DNA from 3 places in the Kitasatospora sp. NPDC059160 genome. Region 2 is predicted to be linked to each of the others. Evidence: riboswitches for the same ligand, from Rfam matches in the RefSeq annotation. Region 2 holds a riboswitch; each other region holds the start of a gene.
The links. Region 2 has a riboswitch for S-adenosylmethionine ahead of ACFXOZ_RS01480 (IclR family transcriptional regulator). Riboswitches for the same ligand answer to the same signal wherever they lie in the genome.
Positions count from the first base shown of each region.

Region 1 (4,941 bases), on a different contig from region 2:
TCGAGGGTGCGGTAGCCGTCCATCTGGATCGCGCTGTAGTGGACGAAGACGTCCGCACCACCGTCGACCGCGATGAAGCCGTAGCCCTTCTCCGCGTTGAACCACTTGACGGTGCCCTGAGCCATTCCAAACTCCCCTAGTGCTGTGCTGGCCCTTCACGGGCCAGCAGGTCGCGGGCCCGGGTCTGGTTTGAAGGCCGGCCCGGGGAACCCCCCCTGGACGCAGCCGTGCACGCCGCAATCCTCCGCACGGGGGCGCCGGACGGCTTCCGTGAGCGGTTGATTACGTCGACCGCCGCTGAATGTATCCGGATCGACGCCCTCTGCAACAGGGTCCGCCGCCGGGAATTCCGCAGCCCCGTCGAGAGACAAGAGCGAACAAACCGGGAGGAAATCGGCAATTAGCGCCGGACATAGCGGACGAATTACTCAAATGCCTGCAGGAATTCTGACATCTGCCTGACATGTTTCACCGCCCGGGCCCCGGGCCGGTCTCAGCGCCCGGACGGGCTCCGGCGAAGCACCCACCGCCGGAAGGGGAAGCCCTGTTCCCAGCAGAGCCACACTCTACTCCGACTCGGACCGAAAATATTCCCACCGAAATGCCGACGGCCGTCCGCGCGTACGGAGAGCGGAATTCCGTACGCGCGGACGGCCGGGAAGCGGGAACGGCTCAGCAGCCGCCGGCCACCGCCGGAATGATCGAAACGCTCGCACCGTCCGCGATCCCGGTCGCCAGGCCCTCGGCGAACCGCACGTCGTCGTCGTTCACGTACACGTTGACGAAGCGGCGCAGCTTGCCGGTGTCGTCCAGGATCCGGGCCGCGATGCCCGCGTGGTTGCGCTCCAGGTCGGCGATGACCTCGCCCAGGGTGGCCCCCTCGGCGGGCACCTCGGCCGCACCGCCGGTGTAGGTGCGCAGGATGGTGGGGATGCGGACGTTGGCGCTCATGACTCTCCTAGCGGGGTGGGGGGTGGATCAGACGGACGCGAGGCCGGCGGCGTGGAAGGAGTCCAGCGTCGGGCGGATGACGGCGGTCATGCCCGCCTCGGAGACGGCGTCCAGCGTCTTCAGGCCGTCCCCGGTGTTGATCGCGACGGTCTCCTTGGACGGGTCCAGCTGACCGGTCTCCACGAGCTTCTTCAGCACACCGACGGTCACCCCGCCCGCGGTCTCCGCGAAGATCCCCTCGGTCCGGGCCAGCAGCCGGATCGCCGCCACCACCTCCGCGTCCGTGACGTCCTCCACCGCGCCGCCGGTCCGGCGGGCGATGTCCAGCACGTACGGGCCGTCCGCCGGGTTGCCGATCGCCAGCGACTTGGCGATGGTGTCCGGCTTCACCGGCCTGATCACGTCCCGGCCGGCCTTGAACGCCGCCGACACCGGCGAGCAGCCCTCCGCCTGGGCGCCGAAGATCCGGTACGGCCGGTCCTCCACCAGGCCCAGCTTGATCAGCTCCTGCAGACCCTTGTCGATCTTCGTCAGCTGCGAGCCCGAGGCGATCGGGATGACGATCTGCTCCGGCAGCCGCCAGCCGAGCTGCTCGCAGATCTCGTACGCCAGCGTCTTGGAGCCCTCGCCGTAGTACGGCCGCAGATTGACGTTGACGAAGCCCCAGCCCTCGCCGGCCGGGTCCCCGATCAGCTCCGAGCAGAACCGGTTCACGTCGTCGTAGTTGCCCTCGATGCCGACCAGCTCACCGCCGTACACCCCGGCCATCACGACCTTGCCCTGCTCCAGGTCGTGCGGGATGAACACGCAGGAGCGGAACCCGGCCCGGGCCGCCGCCGCACCCACCGCACCGGCCAGGTTGCCGGTCGACGAGCAGGACAGCGTGGTGTAGCCGAACGCCCGGGCCGCCTCGATCGCGCAGGCCACCACCCGGTCCTTGAACGAGTGCGTCGGGTTGCCCGAGTCGTCCTTGACGTGCAGCTGCGCGGTGAACCCGAGCTCCCGGCCCAGGTTGTCCGCCTTCACCAGCGGGGTCCAGCCGGGGTTCAGGTTGGGCTTCGAGGCGACGTCGGCCGGCACCGGCAGCAGCGGCGCGTACCGCCAGATGGACGCGGGGCCGGACTCGATCCGCCTGCGCAGCTCCTCGGCGCGCTCGCCGCCGAACTCGTAGGCGATCTCCAGCGGCCCGAAGCACTCCACACAGGCGAAGCTGGGGCCGAGCGGGAAGCGGGTTCCGCACTCCCGACAGGACAGGGCGGCGGCGGGGCCGAGGTCGACGGAAACAGGTGCGGCGATGTCGATAGCCATGATGGCGGAGGCCTCTCTCCTCATCTTCCCCGCGGCGCGGTCGCGCCACAGGCCGGAATTGGCACCTGTCCCGCCGGGGCCTGTCAACGACAGCCGAGCGAGAAGGTTGCCGGGACGTCAACGGGCCGTTCCCTCAGTCCCTCTGGATGAGCTTGTGAAATTGTGGTGGTGCGCAGCGGCGACCCCGGCGTGCAAAGGTCCGACCGCTGTACGAAGACTGTATCCGAAGGCGCCAACCCTGAACGGGACCGTCCGCCAAGCGAGATGACCCGTCCCACCCGATCCCGCCGAGGAGAGTCACCGTGCCCGCCGAACCGACCCACGCCCTCCTCCCACAGGCGGCGTCCTGGCTCCGCCGCCGCTCGTGGAGCGCGGCCGAGCGGCCGGTCGACGCCCTCCTCGCCGCCAAACGGCGCACCGGCCGGACGGTCAGCGTCGTCCTCCCCGCCCTCGACGAGGAGGCCACCGTCGGCGACATCGTCCGCACCGTCCGGCGCGAGCTCATGGACCGGATCCCGCTCGTCGACGAACTCGTCGTGGTCGACTCCGGCTCCACCGACGCCACCGCCGCCTTCGCCGCCGAGGCCGGCGCCCGGGTGGAACACCGCGACCGGATCCTCCCCCGGCTGCCCGCCGTCCCCGGCAAGGGCGAGGTGCTCTGGCGCTCCCTGCTGGTCACCCACGGCGACATCGTCTGCTTCATCGACGCCGACCTGCGCGAGTTCGACCCGGCCTTCGTCTCCGGCATCGTCGGCCCGCTGCTCACCGACCCCGACATCCACCTGGTCAAGGCCATGTACGACCGCCCGCTCGAGACCGAAAGCGGCGCGATCGTCCCGGCCGGCGGCGGCCGGGTCACCGAACTCGTCGCCCGCCCCCTGCTCAACCTCCACTGGCCGGAACTCGCCGGCTTCGTCCAGCCCCTCGGCGGCGAGTACGCGGCCCGCCGCTCACTGCTCGAACGGCTGCCCTTCCCCACCGGCTACGGCGTCGAACTCGGCCTCCTGGTCGACGCCCTGGACCAGGTCGGCCTCGACGCGCTGGCCCAGGTCGACGTCGGCGTGCGGCACCACCGCCACCAGGACGGCCAGGCCCTCGGCCGGATGGCCGCCACCATCTACCGCACCGCCCTGGAACGCCTCGACCGCTCCCACCGCCTCAAGGCCTCCGCCGACCTCGTCCACCCCCACCTCACCCAGTTCACCCGCGACCCCCACACCCGCGCCTTCACCGCCCACACCCACCCCGTGACGGCCCTGGAACGCCCCCCGATGCACACCGTCCCGGAATACGCCACCCGCCGCTGACGGGTTTGCCGCCCCGACCCCCCGGCAACATCCCAACCATGGGCGATCTCACGACCGAACGTTCGAGTGCGACCGGAACCGCCCCCGTCCTGGTGGCCTCCAACCGGGGACCGGTGTCCTTCGGCACCGCCGACGACGGCACGCTGACCCTGCGCCGCGGCGGCGGGGGCCTGGTCTCCGGCCTGTCCGCGATCGACGACCCCACCGCCGTCTGGGTCTGCGCCGCGCTAAGCGACGCCGACCGCAGAGCCGCCCGGGAGGCCCCCGCCGGCCGCCTCGACCTCGCCGGGCACGAGGTCGGCGGACAGGCCGTACGGATGCTCGACATCGACCCGGAGACCTTCGCCCGCGCCTACAACGGCGTCGCCAACTCCACCCTCTGGTTCGTCCACCACCTGCTCTACGCGACCCCCACCGCGCCCTCCTTCGACGCCGGCTTCCGCACCGAGTGGGCCGCCTACCGGGCGTACAACGCCGCCTTCGCCGACGCCCTCGCCGCCGAGGCCGCCCCGGGAGCCGCCGTCCTGGTCCAGGACTACCACCTCTCCCTCACCCCGGCGCTGCTCCGCGAAGCCCGCCCCGACCTGCGGATCGGCCACTTCTCCCACACCCCGTGGGCGCCGCCCGAGTACTACCGGCTGCTCCCCGACGACGTCGCCCGGGCCGTCCTGACCGGCATCCTCGGCGCCGACCGGGCCGGCTTCCTCACCGAACGCTGGGCCCGCGCCTTCGCCGCCTGCTGCGAGGACCTGCTCGGCGCCGCCTTCGACCCTGCCGCCCTCACCGTCACCCACGAGGGCCGCACCACCCACCTGGGTGTGCACGCCCTGGGCGCCGACGCCGACTTCCTGCGCGAACGCGCCCACCGCCCCGACGTCGACGAACGCCTCGCCGCCCTCCGGGCCGCCGTCGGCGACCGCCGCACCATCGTCCGGGTCGACCGCACCGAGCTGAGCAAGAACATCGTCCGCGGCCTCCAGGCCTACCGGCACCTGCTCCGCACCCGCCCCGAGTGGCACGACCGGGTGGTCCACATCGCCTTCGCCTACCCGTCCCGGACCGACCTCGCCGAGTACCGCGACTACACCGCCGCCGTCGAACGCCTCGCGACCGCCATCAACGCCGAGTTCGCCACCCCCGCCTGGCAGCCCCTGATCCTGCACGTCAACGACGACTTCCCGCGCAGCCTCGCCGCCTACCGCCTCGCCGACGTGGCCCTCGTCAACCCGATCCGGGACGGCATGAACCTGGTCGCCAAGGAGGTCCCGGTGGTCTCCGACCACGGCTGCGCCCTCGTCCTGTCCCGCGAGGCCGGCGCCCACGCCGAACTCGGCGACGACGCCCTCACCGTCAACCCGTACGACGTCATCGCCAC
Region 1 is NZ_JBHZCN010000084.1:1,167-6,107, reverse strand. It holds gene ACFXOZ_RS30250 (cold-shock protein) at 1-125, opposite strand, end outside; gene ACFXOZ_RS30245 (MoaD/ThiS family protein) at 673-951, opposite strand; gene thrC (threonine synthase) at 979-2,259, opposite strand; SAM riboswitch class I at 2,277-2,412, opposite strand; gene ACFXOZ_RS30235 (glucosyl-3-phosphoglycerate synthase) at 2,562-3,566, shown strand; gene ACFXOZ_RS30230 (trehalose-6-phosphate synthase) at 3,605-4,941, shown strand, end outside.
Region 1: it holds a riboswitch for S-adenosylmethionine, as region 2 does, so the genes downstream of both, thrC (threonine synthase) here and ACFXOZ_RS01480 (IclR family transcriptional regulator) in region 2, are expected to answer to the same signal.

Region 2 (4,941 bases):
GACCACGGCCACGACGCCGAACACCCAGACCATCGGCAACCAGATCGTGGTCGACCCGCGCACCGACACGCTGTACGACTTCTTCGACTGGATCACCTTCACCGACGCGACCGCCACGACCGTCAGCGACGTGCACTTCGGCATGGTCAGCTCCACCGACCAGGGCCGCACCTGGAGCCCGCCGGTCCGGGTCGCCGCCGACACCTCCGTCCCCGAGGTCCACCCGAACGCGCCCACCGACGCCACCAAGTCCCTCCGGGCCGGCGCCGGACTGCCCAGCGTGGCGATCGACCCGCAGACCGGCGAGCTGTACCTCGCCTATGAGGGCTCGGAGTCCACCGGCGGCAGGTACGACGCGATCCAGCTGGTGCACTCCACCGACGGCGGCCGGACCTGGAGCGGCCCGACCCGGCTCAACCAGGCCCCGGGAGCGCCGGCGTTCACCCCGTCGATCACCGTGACGGCCGACGGCACCGTCGCCGTCAGCTACTACGACCTGCGCTACCTCACCCCGGACGACACCACCACGCTGCCCACCGCCGCCTGGCTGCTCAGCTTCCCGCGCGGCGGCGAGAACAGTCCGGTCGAGCGGCAGATCTCGCCGGTCTTCGACTGGCTCCAGGCGCCGTACGCCGGGGGCCACTTCCTCGGCGACTACCAGGCCCTGATCACCGACGGCCACCGGATCCGCCCGGTGCTGGTGACCGCCAACAGCGGCGCCCCGCTGAACTCCACCGACGTGTACAGCGGCCGCTTCCGGCCGGACACCCTGCGCAGCCCGGGTGCGGCCGCACCGACCACCGGGGCGGTGCGCACCGGGGCGCCCGCCGCCGACCCGCGCGCCGTGCAGCACCTGCGGCGCTGACCCGACCGGCGGCTGCCGGCGCGGAGGAGCTCCGCGCCGGCGGCCGCCCGGACCCGAGCGCTCGGGTCCGGTCCGGGCCGGGCCCCGGGCCGGTCACCCCACGTCAGCCGACCGCCCGGTCAGGGCCTGTTCAGTGCGTCCGTGAGGTGGCCCGCCGCCTCGATGACGGCCTGGGAGAGGCGGGCCCCCGGGTGCCGGCTGAGCCGTTCGATCGGCCCCGAGACGGAAACGGCGGCCACCACCCGGCCGGCCGGGCCCCGCACGGGCGCGGAGACGGAGGCCACGCCGGGCTCGCGCTCGCCGATCGACTGGGCCCACCCCCGGCGCCGCACCCCGCTCAGCGCGGTGGCGGTGAACCGGGCGCCCTGGAGTCCGCGGTGGAGCCGCTCGGGCTCCTCCCAGGCCAGCAGGACCTGGGCGGCGGACCCGACCTTCATCGGCAGCGCGAGGCCCACCGGCACGGTGTCCCGCAGGCCGAAGAGGCGTTCGGCGGCCGCCACGCAGATCCGGACCTCGCCCTGCCGACGGTACAGCTGGGCGGTCTCGCCGGTGACGTCGCGCAGGTGGGTGAGGACCGTGCCCGCCGCGGCCAGCAGGCGGTCCTCACCGGCCGCCGCCGAGAGCTCGGCGAGCCGCGGGCCGAGGACGAACCGGCCCTGGAGGTCCCGGCCGAGCAGCCGGTGGTGCTCCAGTGCGACGGCGATCCGGTGGGCGGTCGGCCGGGCCAGCCCGGTGGCGTCGACCAGCCCGGCCAAGGTGGCCGGACCGGCCTCCAGGGTGCCGAGGATCGAGGTGATCTTGTCGAGCACGCCGACGCCGCTCGTGTTCTCCATGGACGGGTACTCCAGTCTCAGATCCCGTGAGCGACGGGTGGGTACGGCTCACGGGCGCTCCGGTGGGGTGGGAGCGGGGTGGTCAGCGGAAACAGGCCTGCGGGAACAGCAGATCGCCTGCGCCGAGCACGAAACGGGTACGCGAAAGGGCCGGGGCGGGAAGCGCCCGGGCGAAGGACAGCACTGAGAGCACCGTGTCTCCTCATCTTCCCCGCGCCACGTTGGCGACAGGCCGGAGTTGGCACTGACCCCGGACGGCACGGCGCGTACTTCGGACGCCGGATCGAACGGGGAGTTGCCGGGGCTTCGTAGGGCCGGTCCCTCCACCCCTCTGGATGATTCGCGAAGAACCATACAAGATTTCCCGGCCGCCCCGCCAAACCCTTTCCCGACCGCCCCTCGACCCGGAGCCGCCGGGGTCCTTGACCACGGATGATTTAGATTTCTAAACTATTTCCATGACTGCGACCCCGGCGACCTCAGCACCCCCGAAGAAGCCGCTCAGGTTCAGGATCGGCATCGCGCTCCTCGTCCTGAGCGCCCTGACCTACGTGGCCGTCCTCGTCATCCTCTTCCTCCCGCTGGAGTCCGGCACCAAGGCCGCCGCCTTCGGCGGGACGCTCGTGGTCGCCGAGACCTGCGCCCTCATCGGCATGGCGGGCGTCGGCAAGGAGGCCGTCCGGGCAGTCCGGTCCCGCCTGGGGCTCAGGAGGCGCAGCCGCGCCGCCGAGCAGCCGCCGACCACGGACTGACGGGCCCGATGGACACCGGAGAAAGACCCGACAGCGCCGACCTGCACGCCCGCATCACCCGGATCGACCGGCTCTTCGCGGACCTGTGGCTCCTCTCGGAACGGCACGCGCCCCGCTACGGCGACTTCGGGCTCACCGCCCAACAGCACCTCGTGCTCGGGCGGATCGTGGCCGACCCGGGCATCACCCCCAAGGACCTGGCCGAGCGCCTGGGCGTGTCCAGGGGCGCCGTCAGCCAGCACCTGGCGCGCCTGGAGGAGGACGGCTACCTCTCCCGGCAGCGCAGCCCCCAGGACGGACGCGTCCACGTCCTCCGCCTGGAGGCCCGCGGCGCGGCCTACCGGCAGGCCCTACTCCGGTACGAGCGGGAGCTCCACGACGCCTACGTCGCGAAGCTCTCGGCCGCGGACATGGCGGAGATCGAGTCCGCACTCGGGAAGTTGAGGCGGGTGTTCGAGGACTGACGTCACCCGCCGTGGCCGCTACTCCGGATCGATCAGTCGGGACCGATCAGTTGGAGCCGGTCAGTTGGGGCCGGTCACTTGGGGCCGATCAGTGCAGACCGATCACTTGAGATCGATCACGAGGCCGCCCGTCCGCGCCTCTTCGTTCGTGACCTTCGTCCTCGGGTGCCAGAGCACCTGCACCGAGTAGGAGTCCGAACCGCCCGGCACGTCGGGCAGCACGATCGGGAACCGGCAGGCGGAGTCGTGGTACTCGCCCTGCCCCAGGGTGCCGGTCGCCACCACCCGGCCCGCCGCGTCGCGAACGGTCACCAGGGCGTCCTTGTCCACGTCATCCAAGCCCCTGGCACCGTTGCAGGTACCCGACTTGGTGGGGTCGGAGGTGCTGATCCGTGCCTGGCCCACCAGCGTGAAGGGCTCGTCGTCCCCAAGTCCGGACAGGCCCCAGGCCAGTCCGACGGCGCCGGCGCCGACCACGAGTCCGGCAGCCGCGAACACCGCCGGGGCCTTCCAGGGCCGGAGCCGGGGCTCCTGCGCAGGCTCCGGCGGAGCCGCCTCCGTGGCGGGTATCGGAGCGACATTCTCTTCATACGATGCGTCAGACATTCGCACAGCATGGCATCGGGCGCTTCGCCCGACGAGGAGTTATCTCGACCGGGGCCTGCCCGCGCGGCCGCCACCGACCGGCCGTGCCGACCGGCCATGGGGGCTGGCCATGGGGCCGGCAGCCGTCGGGGCACGGAAGAATGGGGCGGGTGACCAGCACTCAGCCGCTCCCCCGGGGCCTCACCGCCCTCATCCCCGACGCCCGCACCCAGGCCACGCCCGGCGAGCGGGCCGCCTCCCAGCTCCTCCACCTGCGCGAGGCGACCGTGCCCGTGCCGGTCCTCGCCGCGGCCGCCGAGCTGATCACCCCGTTGTTGAAGGACCAGGACCCGGCCACCCGCGCCGCCGCCACCGCCGTCCACACCCGCCTGCTCACGGCCATCGAGGAGGCCACCCCCGGGCGGTAGCCGGCCGGGCGCGGCAGGGCGAGGGCCGAGCTCCTCCGCGACGAGCCCTCGCGAGGCGCAACCCTCGGGTTGCACCCGGCGGTGCGACGTGCAACTCTGGAGTTGCATCCACTGTCCGCAAGCGAAGGAGCTCCCTCATGAGCGAGGACCGGATCGAACGCGAGACCCTGATCGAGGCGCCCCTGGAGCGGGTCTGGTCCCTGGTGGCCGAGCCCGGCTTCTGGGTCGCCGACAAGGCGAGCCTGCCCGGCACCGTGGCCAGGGAGGGCGAGGAGCTGGTGGCCAGGAACCCGGAGTACGGCGACTTCCCGGTACGCGTGGAGAAGGTCGAGCCGCCGACCTACCTGGCCTACCGCTGGGCCAGCGCGTTCCCCGGCGAGGAACTGCGCGAGGACAACAGCACCCTCGTCGAGTTCACGCTGACCCCGGAGGACGGCAGGACGCGGCTGCGCGTGGTCGAGAGCGGCTTCGCGGCACTGGCCGGCTCCGAGGAACTGCGCGGCAAGGCGGTCGAGGACAACACCGGCGGCTGGCGCCAGGAGCTCGACGCGCTCAGGACGCGCGCCGAACAGCCCGCCACGTGACCGACGAACCCCACGGCGCCGCCGAGACGGTCGACACCGTCCTCACGGCCCTGGCCGACCCGACGCGACGCCGACTGCTCGAACTGGTCGCCGCACAGGGCGAGGCCACCGCGACGACGCTCGCCCGGCACCTTCCCGTCTCGCGCCAGGCCGTGGTCAAGCACCTCGCCGTCCTGGACGCCGCCGGACTGGTGAGCGGCGACCGCATCGGGCGCGAGGTGCGCTACACGGTGCGGCCCGCGGCGCTCGACGCCACGGCGCGTTGGATGGCCTCGCTCGCCGCCGACTGGGACCGCCGGCTGGCGCACATCAAGCGCCTCGCCGAGGCGGCGGAGCACGACTCCCGGACCACGCGTGACCACGCGTCACGCCCACCGGAACAGCCTCACGGAAGGGCCTGAGTGCGGCCGGTCGCCCAGCCTCCGGCCGG
Region 2 is NZ_JBHZCN010000002.1:98,208-103,148, reverse strand. It holds gene ACFXOZ_RS01485 (neuraminidase (sialidase)) at 1-865, shown strand, start outside; gene ACFXOZ_RS01480 (IclR family transcriptional regulator) at 985-1,698, opposite strand; SAM riboswitch class I at 1,898-2,040, opposite strand; gene ACFXOZ_RS01475 (transporter suffix domain-containing protein) at 2,157-2,450, shown strand; gene ACFXOZ_RS01470 (MarR family winged helix-turn-helix transcriptional regulator) at 2,459-2,914, shown strand; gene ACFXOZ_RS01465 (hypothetical protein) at 3,017-3,412, opposite strand; gene ACFXOZ_RS01460 (hypothetical protein) at 3,670-3,927, shown strand; gene ACFXOZ_RS01455 (SRPBCC domain-containing protein) at 4,065-4,511, shown strand; gene ACFXOZ_RS01450 (ArsR/SmtB family transcription factor) at 4,508-4,912, shown strand.

Region 3 (4,941 bases), on a different contig from region 2:
GCGGCCTCGGCACCCGGACGGGCCACCAGCTCGACCTGGTCCACCGCGTTGCACCAGCGGCAGCGCACGGACTCCACGGTCTCGCTGTGCACCTCGGTCTCCTCGACCCGGGATTCGCCGGCCAGGTCGAAGTGCAGGAACTCGGTGACCCGCGCGGAGCGGGTCACGTCGAAGCGGGTGAGGTTGCCGCACAGCGTGCAGCGCCAGCGCGTCTCGGCGGTCGGAGCGGGGACGGTCATCGGGGGTCCTCTCGGCTGGTCCCTGGGCGGGCCGGGCGCTCCCCCGGAGCCCCGGCGTCGGCGGCGGGAGGCGGGAATGCCCGCCCCAAGCCTATTGCCTGGGGCAACCACGAGGACCACCGGTCAGCTGAGATGACCGGAGTCCGTCCCGCCCCGCCGGACGGACCAGTAGTCCACCTGCCGTAAACCGCCGTGTCACCTGCCACGCCCGGAGGGATGCTTGGCCGCATGGCGCTCACGGCCCCCGACCACACCGACGCGCGGGACGGCCGCCCGGCGCTGCCCGCCCCGGCGGTCACCTACGCCCTGATCGCGGTCAACACCCTGGTCTTCCTGCTCGGCCCGGCCGCCGGCCTCAACCCCCTGTACGGCACCGGCCAGGCCCGGATCTGCGCCGAGCAGCGGTACGAGCAGCGCTGGGGCGCCGTCCCCGCCGAACTGCTGACCGGCCACCCGCTGACCGCCGGACAACTGGCCGAGGCCCCCGACCCGGTCCCCGGCTGCCCCGCCGCCCCCACCCCGGGCAAGCACCCGGCGGTGTCCGCCCTCACCGGCCTCTTCCTGCACGCCGGCTGGCTGCACCTGCTGGGCAACCTGCTCTTCCTGCACGTCTTCGGCCCGACCGTCGAACGCCGGGTCGGCCGGGCCAGGTACCTCCTCTTCTACCTGGCCGCCGGCTGCACCGCCTCGTACGGCTTCGCGCTCGCCGAGGCGCACTCGCCCGACTCCACCCGGGTCCTGATCGGCGCCTCGGGCGCGATCTCCGCCGTGCTCGGCGCCTACCTGCGCTTCCACCCGCGGGCCCGGGTGACCACCCTCGTCCCGCTGCTCCTCTTCCTCCCGCTGCGCTTCCCGGCCTGGCTGGTGCTCGGCCTCTGGTTCGCCCTGCAGTGGTGGTCGGTGCACTCGGCCGGGCCCGGAGTGGCCTACCTGGTGCACGTGATCGGCTTCTCGGCGGGCTTCCTGTACGCCTGCACGGTGGTCGGCCACCCCCCGAGACGCCCCGGCTGAGGCCCGATACGCTGGCCGCACCCCATCAAGGAGCCCGAACTGTGATCACCGCCATCGTCCTGATCAAGACCAGTGTCGACCGCATCCCTGAGATCGCCGAGGCCATCGCCGCGATCGAGGGCGTCAGCGAGGTGTACTCGGTGACCGGCGGGTACGACCTGGTGGCGATGGTCCGGGTGCGCCGCCACGACGACCTGGCCGAGGTCATCCCAGGCCGGCTCAACAAGGTCCCGGGCGTGGCCCACACCGAGACCCAGATCGCCTTCCGCACCTACTCCCAGCACGACCTGGAAGCGGCCTTCGCCCTCGGCCTGGACGAGTAGGACTCAGCTCGCGCGACGCGTGTCGGCGACGCAACGGCCGCCCTCGTTGCGGTAGTTCCACGCCGCGCCGTCCGAGACCAGCTCGCGGACCGCGGCCAGGAAGCGCTCGACGTGCTCGTCCGGCGTGCCGGCGCCGAAGCTCACCCGGATCGCGTTCAGGCTGCGCTCACCGGGCAGCGAGGGCTCGGGCGCCCCGCACTCGGAGGGCGCCACGTCCTCGTCCCCGAGCAGGGTGCGCACCAGCGGGTGGGCGCAGAACAGCCCGTCGCGCACGCCGATGCCGTACTCGGCGGACAGCGCGGCCGAGAAGTGCGAGCTGTTCCAGCCCTGGACGACGAAGGACAGCACGCCCACCCGGGCCGAGCCGGCCCCGAACAGGTTCAGCACCCGGACCTCGGGGATCTCCGCCAGCCCCGCCGTCAGCCGCTCGACCAGCTCCCGCTCCCGGGCCTCCAGCGCGTCGAAGCCGGCCTCGGTGAGCGCCCGACAGGCCGAGGCGATCGCGTAGGCGCCGATGACGTTGGGCGAGCCGGCCTCGTGCCGGGCCGGGCCGGTGTGCCACTGCACCGCCACCGAGCCGTCCAGCTCCCGGGCCACCGTCCGGGTCGCCCCGCCGCCGGCCAGGTAGGGCTCGGCCGCGTCCAGCCAGTCGGAGCGCCCGGCCAGCACCCCGGCGCCGAACGGCGCGTACAGCTTGTGGCCGGAGAAGGCGATCCAGTCGACGCCCAGTTCGCGCACCGAGACCCGGTGGTGCGGGGCCAGCTGGGCGGCGTCCAGCACCACCCGGGCGCCGTACCGGTGCGCGGTCCCGGTCAGTTCGGCGACCGGCCACAGCTCGCCGGTCACGTTGGAGGCGCCGGTGACGCACAGCAGCTTCGGGCCCTCCGGCGCCGCGGCCAGCGCCTCCTCCAGCGCGGCCACCGCCTCGGCCCGCGAGCGCGGCGCCCGCAGGTAGCAGACCTCCAGCCCGGCGTGCGCCCACGGCAGCAGCGAGGCGTGGTGCTCGGTCTCGAAGGCGAACACCCGGGTGCCGGCCGGGACGGCGGCGGCCAGCAGGTTGAGCGAGTCGGTGGTGGCGCGGGTGAAGACCACCTGGTCGCCCTCGCGCAGGTCGAGGAACTCGGCGACGGTCCGGCGGCTCTGCTCGAACAGGTCGGTGGACAGCTGGGAGAGGTAGCCGGCGCCGCGGTGCACGCTGCCGTAGTAGGGGGCGTAGGCGGCGACGTCGTCCCACACCCGCTGGAGGGCCGGCGCGCTGGCCGCGTAGTCGAGAGCCGCGTAGCCGACCTTCTCACCGCTGACGAGCGGGACCTCGACGTCGTGGCCGAGGACGGCGAGCGGGGCGGTGGTTCCGAGGGAGAGGGACATGAGGATGCACTCCTTCACGGGTAAGGGACCCCGGGAGTGCTGATCGTCCGGTGTCCGCGCTTGTCGCGCGGACGGCTTGCCCGGCGACCCGGTCCTCACCCAGGGCACCCCGCCACGGACGGAGGGTTGCCGGACAGCGAGCTGGGGCTTCGCGCTGTCACTCATGACCTGGCGAAGACTCTAGGTCGGGTACGTCGGAGGGTCAAACAGGCATCCACCATCCGGACAGCCTCCTCCGCGCGCCCCTCCGGCTCGGGGCGGGCGGCCGGAGGGCCCGTGCCGACGCGTCGACACGGGCCCTCAACTACCCGCTCAGATCCGGCTGGTGGCCTCGGACCAGCGCCGCAGCAGGTCCTGCGCCCGGCCGGAGTCGATCGCCTCGGCCGCCCGCACCATGCCCGCCGCGAGCTGCTCCGCCAGCGGGGCGTCGCCCAGCTCCAGCGCGACCAGCGCCGCCGCCGTGTTCAGCAGGACGGCGTCCCGCACCGGCCCGCGCTCCCCGGCCAGCAGTCGGCGCGCGACCTCGGCGTTGTACGCGGCGTCGGCCCCGCGCAGCGCCTCGATGCCGACCAGCTCGATGCCGACGTCCCGCGGGTCGAACGTGGTCTCGGTGACCACGCCGTCGCGCACCACCCAGACCCGCGAGGTGGTGGTGATGGTCAGCTCGTCCAACCCGTCGTCGCCGCGGAACACCAGCGCGGTCGCCCCGCGCCGGGCGAGCACCCCGGCGATCAGCCCGGCCAGCCGGGTGTCGAAGCAGCCGATGGCGTGCGAGGTGACCTTCGCCGGGTTGGTCAGCGGGCCGAGGATGTTGAAGGCGGTGGGCACCCCGAGGTCGCGCCGCGCGGTGGCGGCGTGCCGCATCGAGGGGTGGAACTTCGCCGCGAAGCAGAAGGTGAGCCCGACCTCCTCGGCCACCTGGGCCACCCGCCGGGAGGAGAGGTCGAGTGCCACCCCGAGCTTCTCCAGCACGTCCGAGGAGCCGCTGGACGAGGAGGCCGCCCGGTTGCCGTGCTTGACCACCTTGGCCCCGGCCGCCGCGGCGACGATCGCCGACATGGTCGAGATGTTGACGGTCTTCGCCCGGTCCCCGCCCGTGCCGACGATGTCGACCGCCGGGCCGGGGATGTCCAGCGGCTCGGCGTGGTCGTACATCGCGTCCACCAGGCCGGCGATCTCGTCGACCGTCTCGCCCTTGGCCCGCAGCGCCACCATGAACCCGGCCACCTGGACGGGGGACGCCTCGCCGCTCATGATCCGGTCCATCGCCCACGCGGTGGACGAGCGGTCGAGGTCCTCCCCCTTCAACAGAGCCGCCAGGATGTCCGGCCAGGTGCGGACCACCTGCGCGGGGTCGGTACCACCGTTCGCAGGGTTCACGTTCACCATGGCTGACTCCAGCTGTAGTCGGTTCCCCCGCGCCGGGGGGACGTCCGTACGGATGGAGCCAGCCTATCGAGCGGCGGGGTGCCGACGGCGCCCCCTTCTCCAGGACTGAGACGGCACCGCTCAGCGCGTGGCCGGGGCCCGCTTGGCCAGCCGGGCCCGCAGCAGGGTGGCGACCGCCTCGGCCAGCGCCACCGGCTCGACCGGGTGGGAGATCGCGGCATCGGCCCGGCTCCAGGCGGCGAGCCAGGAGTCCTGCGGCCGGCCGATCAGCACCAGCACCGGCGGGCACCCGTAGATCTCGTCCTTGAGCTGGCGCCCGAGGCCGAGGCCGCCGGCCGGCACCGCCTCGCCGTCCAGCACGCACAGGTCGACGCCGCCCTTCTCCAGCGCCTTGATCACCGCGGGGGTGGTCGCGCATTCGAGGTAGGACAGCTCCGGAAGATCCTCGGCGGGGCGACGGCCGAGCGCCGTCAGCACCTGCTCGCGGGTGTTGCGGTCGTCGCTGTAGACGAGGACGGTGAGCGTCTCGTCGGTCGTGTACGCCATGGACCCTGCTCCCTCAAGTGTGATCCGGACCACGTTCACCTGATCCGGATGCTACTCCCGTTTCC
Region 3 is NZ_JBHZCN010000074.1:5,317-10,257, reverse strand. It holds gene ACFXOZ_RS28170 (hypothetical protein) at 1-239, opposite strand, end outside; gene ACFXOZ_RS28165 (rhomboid family intramembrane serine protease) at 468-1,250, shown strand; gene ACFXOZ_RS28160 (Lrp/AsnC ligand binding domain-containing protein) at 1,292-1,573, shown strand; gene ACFXOZ_RS28155 (aminotransferase class V-fold PLP-dependent enzyme) at 1,577-2,941, opposite strand; SAM riboswitch class IV at 2,993-3,110, opposite strand; gene trpD (anthranilate phosphoribosyltransferase) at 3,254-4,330, opposite strand; gene ACFXOZ_RS28145 (hypothetical protein) at 4,451-4,876, opposite strand.
Region 3: it holds a riboswitch for S-adenosylmethionine, as region 2 does, so the genes downstream of both, ACFXOZ_RS28155 (aminotransferase class V-fold PLP-dependent enzyme) here and ACFXOZ_RS01480 (IclR family transcriptional regulator) in region 2, are expected to answer to the same signal.